2 linked regions of the Pseudorhodoplanes sinuspersici genome follow. Each later gene encodes a partner of the first gene's protein in a complex. Links are inferred from orthologs where the notes say so. Each region holds a gene or a part of one and is shown in the gene's direction. Other genes may lie near its edges.

Region 1 (3,225 bases):
GATTGCCACCAGCGCAATCCAGAACTTGCTTGGTGGCGATGCGATCATGCGCATGTCACGCAAGCCTGACATCATGGCCGATGCAGCCTATGCGATCTTCAACAAGAGGGCGGCGGGCTTTACCGGTCATTTCCTGATCGATGACAGCTTCCTTTACGGGGAAGGCGTCCGCGATTTCGAGCCTTATCGTGTCGATCCGACCCAGCCGCTTGCGCCGGTTTTCTTCACGCCGGATGAACCGCCGCCGCCACCTGGCGTTGTAATTGACGGGTATCGCGATATCCGGGAGCTTCCGGCCGCGCGCACGAGATCATAGATATCGCCCAATCGCTCCCGGATACTTTCATTCAATGGCAACTCTCCTTCTCTCTCATTCTGCCTGCCTCAATCATCTGACTCCCCCCGGCCATCCGGAGCGGCCCGATCGCCTGCGCGCGATCGAAAGTGCGCTGGAGGCTGAGAAGTTTGCCGGTCTCATCCGCGAGCAGGCGCCGATGGCGGATATCGAGACGGTCGCGTTGGCACATCCACGAGACTACGTCGAAGCGATCCGCGAGGCGTCGCCGCGCGAAGGCATGATCGGGCTCGACGGCGATACGTCGATGTCACCCGGCACCTTGGAAGCAGCGTTACGGGCCGCCGGCGGTGCGGTGATGGCGGTCGATGAGGTGATCGCGAAGAAGGCAGACAATGCTTTCGTTGCCACACGGCCGCCGGGCCATCATGCCGAGACCGTTCGGCCAATGGGCTTCTGCATCTTTAACAGCGTCGCCGTCGCGGCACGGCATGCGCTGAAGAAACATGGCCTTGCGCGCGTCGGCATTGTCGATTTCGACGTGCATCACGGCAATGGAACGCAGGAGATTTTCTGGAGCGATCCAGCCGTGATGTACTGCTCCACCCATCAGATGCCGCTTTACCCCGGCACCGGGGCCAAATCGGAACGCGGCGATCACGACAATATCGTCAATGCGCCGCTGCGCGCGGGCGACGGTGGCGAACAATTCCGCGAGGCGATGGAGACCACAATCTTACCACGACTGGAGGCCTTTGGTCCCGATCTTATCCTTGTCTCGGCCGGCTTTGACGCGCATATCCGCGATCCTCTGGGCAGCCTGAATTTCACCGAGGACGATTTCGCCTGGGCGACCAGGAAACTGATGGACCTCGCGGACAAGAAATCCGGCGGCCGCGTGGTGTCTGTGCTGGAAGGCGGCTATGACCTGCAGGGCCTGGCCGGCTCCGTCGCCGCGCACGTCACGGCACTGATGCGGGGCTAGGCCTGACTCGACGCCGGAAATCACTATATTGCTGGCAGATTCGTACTCACGACCGATCTCGCATTCAGGATAGACATGACCGAGAAAAACCACGCTGACGTCAACACACTCCCCTTCGAGCGCGCGATCGAGGAACTGGAATCGATCATCAAGCGGCTCGAGGAAGGCAAGGTGCCGCTCGCGGAATCGGTCGAGATCTATGAGCGTGGCGAAGCGCTGAAGCAGCGCTGCGAGGAATTGCTGAAGGCGGCCGAGATGCGAGTGGAGAAGATTACCACCGATGCCGGCGGCAAGGCCAAAGGCACCGCACCGCTGGATGTAAAGTGAGATTGTAAGGAACTCACGAACCTCTCCCCGCTCATTCCCGCGAAAGCGGGAATCCAGCGCAATGCCTTGGGTCCCCGCCTGCGCGGAGACGAGCGGATGAGAGCGAAAGCTCTTTCTTCGGAAAGCTTACTTCTTCCGATACACAATCAGCGTCTTGAAATCGGCAACACGCTCGACCGGCTTTTCCTTTTCCCACACGGGAAGGATTTCGGCGGTCCGCTCCTTGCCCATCGAGTTCGTGTAGAACAACAGATAACCGCCGGAGCGTGTCTTGTCGGTGAACAGGTCCAGCACGCCGCGATCGGTCATGCCGCCATATTCAGGGCTCGCCGTGTTCGGGAAGAAGAATTCGCACAGATGCACCATCGTGACGATGTCAAAGCTCGGCAGCAGCCGCGGATTGGTCAGATAGATATCGCCGAAATAGGCGATGTAGCTTTTGGCGATCGCTGAATCGGTCGAGACCAGTTTGATATAGGCATCGTATTCCTCGATCGAGGCCGTGATCCCCATCACGGCGTTGTTGGTGCCGTTGCGCGCCTGCTCAATGCCGACGACATGATGCGTGCCGGTGCCGAAGTGAAAAATATCCTTGTTCTTCAGGCCCTGGTCCTTGATCCACTCATTAACGTGCACGTCGCAAGGACAGACATCCTCGTGCAAATCCCATTTGTCGGTCCAGTAGTTCATCTGAAGCATGGTATTTTTCCTCACGACGTTCCTCTTCAATGGCTAGTTTATGCCGGCTGGATTGCCAAGGGGCGTATATCGGGGCGCGAATGCGGCAAACCGGTACCCTCCACCTCGAGTTCGACCACCTTGTGGTGGAATTCGCGCAGCACCTCGCGCCGGTCGATCGTCATCACCACCGCATCCGGCAGGCGATCCAGCAGCATCTTATAGAGATCGCGGCCCGATGCGTCGCCCAGCGTGGCCACCGGCTCGTCGAACAGCAGCACATTGGGCTTTCGCAGCAGGGCGCGGGCGATACCGACTCGCTGCTGCTCACCCCCTGAGAGGAGGACACTCCAGTCCGCCTCCTCGTCGAGCCGCGATGCCAGATGCGGCAGGCCGACATCTTCCAGTGCCGTGACGATGCCGTCATCGGTGAGTTCTTCATCCGGTTGCGGATAGGTAATCGCGGTCCTGAGCGTGCCGAGCGGGAAATAGGGACGCTGCGGCATGACCAGCACATCGCCGTCGACAGGAAAGACCACACGGCCAGACCCGGCAGGCCACAATCCGGTCAGCGCGCGGAACAGCGTCGATTTGCCGGAACCAGATGGTCCCGTGATCATCACACGGTCACCCGGTCGCAGCGACAACGACGGCAGGCCGGCGATCACCGAACCATCCGGCAAGCGGATAGAAATGCCGGATACATCGACACTCTCCTGCGGTTGGCGCGCTACGGCGATGGCACCGGTCGTGTGGGCGCGACTGGCGTCGACCGCACGCATCGCCTCCTCGAATTGCCAGAGACGATCGACCATCGCTTTCCATTCGGCGATCTTGCCATAGGAGCTGATGCAGAAGGCGAATGCGCCTTCGACCTTCGGAAAAGCCAGCGCCGCCTGCATCAGCGACCCGAGCGGGATCGCACCAGTCAGGTAGGCCG
Region 2 (3,221 bases), 500 kb from region 1 along the record:
ATCATCAGGCCGGCGAACAGCACGCCTTTGTAAGGTGTGTCCATGGCCGCCATCGCACGCAATGTCGGCTCGATGATCTCGCTCATCGTGCGCTGTGTGATCGCGTCCGTCATCACCGGCGCGGGCGAATAAGCACCCATGCCGCCGGTATTGGGTCCCTGATCGTCGTCGAAAGCGCGTTTGTGATCCTGCGCCGATGCAAGCGGGATGGCCGTCGTTCCATCGCAGAGTGCGAAGAAGGAGGCTTCCTCGCCGTCGAGAAATTCCTCGATCACGACTTCTGCGCCGGCTGTGCCAAGACCGCCGTCGAACATCATGTCGACGGCGGCTTCCGCCTGCTCGATGGTCTCGGCAACGACCACGCCCTTGCCGGCCGCGAGACCGTCCGCTTTCACAACGATAGGCACGCCCTGTTTGCGGATATAATCCTTCGCCGGACCTGGCGCGGTGAAGCGCTCGTAGGTTGCGGTCGGGATGTTGTTGGCGCGGCAGATATCCTTGGTGAAGCCCTTGGAACCCTCAAGCTGCGCCGCGGCTTTTGAAGGCCCAAAAGTCTTGATGCCGGCGGCTTCAAGGGCATCCACGATACCGGAGCAGAGCGGCGCTTCTGGTCCGACCACCACAAGGTCGATTCGCTTGTCCTTGGAAAAGGCGGTCACCGCCGCATGATCGCCCGGATCGAGCGCCACACATTCAGCGTCCTGCGCGATGCCGGCATTGCCGGGAGCGCAATAGAGCTTTTGCACCAGCGGGCTCGCCGCCATTTTCCAGGCCAGCGCATGTTCGCGGCCGCCGGAGCCGAGCAGGAGGATATTCATACGGTCAAAGACGCCTTATTTCGAGGCGGCTGGTGTAGCATGAGAGACCGGACCCGCAAGCGAATCGCATGAAGATGAACGAAGCTCCTCGCCTCAATATCGTGGAATTGACCGTTTCCGAGGTCTCAGCGGCGCTGAAACGCACGGTTGAGGACAATTTCAGCTATGTGCGGGTGCGCGGTGAAATCTCCGGCTATCGCGGGCCGCACTCTTCCGGCCATGCCTATTTCGCCATCAAGGACGAGGGTGCGCGGCTCGATGCGGTGATCTGGAAGGGGGTGTTCGGCCGCATGCGGATCAAGCCCGAGGAGGGACTTGAGGTCGTTGTCACCGGCAAGATCACAACCTATCCAGGCCGCTCCAATTACCAGATTGTGGTCGACACGCTGGAGCCGGCCGGCCTCGGCGCGCTGATGATGCTGCTCGAGGAGCGCAAGAAGAAGCTCGGCGCCGAGGGTCTGTTCGACGAAGCGCGCAAACAGCTGCTGCCGTTCCTGCCGCGCATTGTTGGCGTGGTGACATCGCCGACCGGCGCCGTGATTCGTGACATCCTGCATCGTCTGGAAGACCGCTTTCCGCAGCATGTCATCGTCTGGCCGGTGCGCGTGCAAGGCGAGGGCGCGGCGAATGAAATCGCTGCCGCAATCGAAGGATTCAACGCATTGCCCGAGGACGGGCCGACGCCGCGTCCCGATATATTGATTGTCGCGCGGGGCGGCGGCTCGTTGGAGGACCTGTGGTGCTTCAACGAAGAGATCGTGGTGCGGGCCGCGGCGGGTAGCATGATCCCGCTGATTTCGGCGGTGGGGCACGAGACCGACATTACGCTGATCGATTTTGCGTCAGATCGGCGGGCGCCGACGCCGACGGCTGCGGCCGAAATGGCGGTGCCGGTCCGATCCGAATTGCTATCGCGGATCGCGACACAGACGCGCCGCATGAGCGCCTGCTGGCTGCGCGGGCATGAAAGCCGCCGGACCGAGTTGCGCGCGGCTGCCCGTGCGCTGCCGTCGCTCGATATGTTGCTGGCGATTCCGCGCCAGCGCCTCGATGCGGCGTCGGAGCGGTTGCCACGGGCGTTACGGGCGAATGCGCATGTGCATCATCAGCAATTCGCGCGGATTGCCGGACGGTTGTCATTGCGGCTTCTGACCGAGCGAACGGTCCAATGTAAAGATCGCGTCAAAGCATTGGCCGAGCGTGGGACGAGAGCGCAGAAAACAAACCTTGCCCGCAAATTGGATCGCCTGACATCTGCCGGACAGTTGCTCAAGGCATTTTCCTATCATGGCGTACTCAGGCGCGGTTTCGCGCTCGTTCGCGATGCGGATGGGCTTCCATTGCGTGCAGCGTCTTCGGTTGGCGCCGGGGCGCGGATCGAGATCGAGTTTGCCGATGGCCGCGTTGGCGCAACGGCGGATGGACCCTCGTCATCCCCCGCTACTGCCGCGAAAGCCAAACCGCGCGGCGGACCGAGCGGGCAGGGCAGCCTGTTCTGACTTCCGATTAACGCTCAGCGTGCAAACCATTCCGGGATGCGCTTTAACGCATCAGCGCGCGCTTCGGCATTGGCATTGCGAGCCGCGCGTCCGGGTTCTTTCCAGGGAACAGATTTGCCGCTCTTGTGCCGGACACGCAGAAGATCGCGATCGAAGGCGTGACGAGCACCGCGATACTTGACGATCACAGCTCCGGCCGATCGCCCGCGTGCGCCGGCCACCATCTGTTCGCAGGTCTTCGCCGGGGTCAAATCGTCGAGAGCGCCAATGAGAATGAGCGTCGGAACGCGCGCGCTCCATGCCGTATCGTTCAGCCGCTGGCAGCCAGGATAAAAAACGGCGGCGGAACGAAAATCCGGCCGGTCGTCGTCCGGTTCGACATTGGGACGGACCGCCCAGAGAACGGCAATGGCGCCGCTGTCCCAGCCCAGCAGCGCAATCCGATCCTTTCGGGCGAAAGCCTGCTGCTGCAGCCAGTCGCGCGCAGCCCGCACATCGGCAACACGTTCGCGGTCGGGGCTGACCTTTGCACCCTTGTCCCGATGGGGCAGCTTGTCGCGGCATTGAGGAGACTGACTGCGTGACGCTTCGCTGTCCGGAAAGAGAACGCCAAAGCCTGCTGCCGAAAGACGCTGACCCCATTCATCCCACGTGGCGCGAATTGTTCCAGACTCCTTCCTGAGTCCCTCGCAGCCGGCGAGTGCAACGATGACGGGAAACGGTCCTTCGCCCGGCGGTCGGTACAGGACCGCCTGGAGCGGCTTGTTGTCGGTCGGAATCTGTATCTGTTCGAATTCCGCCCGCGCCACGCCACAAAGGCACAGGAGGGTTGTAATCAAGAAAATGAATCGCATGGCTCGCCTGCATTGGGCAGTCTGATCGGATATGGGCATCATGGCGGGAA

The links.
Region 2: the proteins of CAK95_RS15925 (region 1) and xseA are in contact, whole or in part, in a cryo-EM structure (PDB 8TXR), measured with the Escherichia coli proteins. The link is inferred for Pseudorhodoplanes sinuspersici from one-to-one orthologs.

The regions. Positions count from the first base shown.
Region 1 is NZ_CP021112.1:3,282,502-3,285,726, reverse strand. What follows is about bases 77-2,981. They hold CAK95_RS15925 (exodeoxyribonuclease VII small subunit), read left to right. Parts: upstream 77-1,355; coding sequence 1,356-1,607; downstream 1,608-2,981. Other genes in these bases: CAK95_RS30210 (ABC transporter ATP-binding protein/permease), read right to left, coding at 2,345-2,981; CAK95_RS15920 (hypothetical protein), read right to left, coding at 1,734-2,306; CAK95_RS15930 (histone deacetylase family protein), read left to right, coding at 351-1,280; CAK95_RS15935 (SDR family oxidoreductase), read left to right, coding at 77-316. Also shown: more of CAK95_RS15935, read left to right, coding at 1-76; more of CAK95_RS30210, read right to left, coding at 2,982-3,225. UniProt on the Escherichia coli protein: Bidirectionally degrades single-stranded DNA into large acid-insoluble oligonucleotides, which are then degraded further into small acid-soluble oligonucleotides.
Region 2 is NZ_CP021112.1:2,783,429-2,786,649, forward strand. The notes cover bases 201-3,101. They hold xseA (exodeoxyribonuclease VII large subunit), read left to right. Parts: upstream 201-886; coding sequence 887-2,317; downstream 2,318-3,101. Other genes in these bases: purD (phosphoribosylamine--glycine ligase), read right to left, coding at 201-818; CAK95_RS13390 (dienelactone hydrolase family protein), read right to left, coding at 2,332-3,101. In the rest of the region: more of purD, read right to left, coding at 1-200; more of CAK95_RS13390, read right to left, coding at 3,102-3,171. UniProt on the Escherichia coli protein: Bidirectionally degrades single-stranded DNA into large acid-insoluble oligonucleotides, which are then degraded further into small acid-soluble oligonucleotides.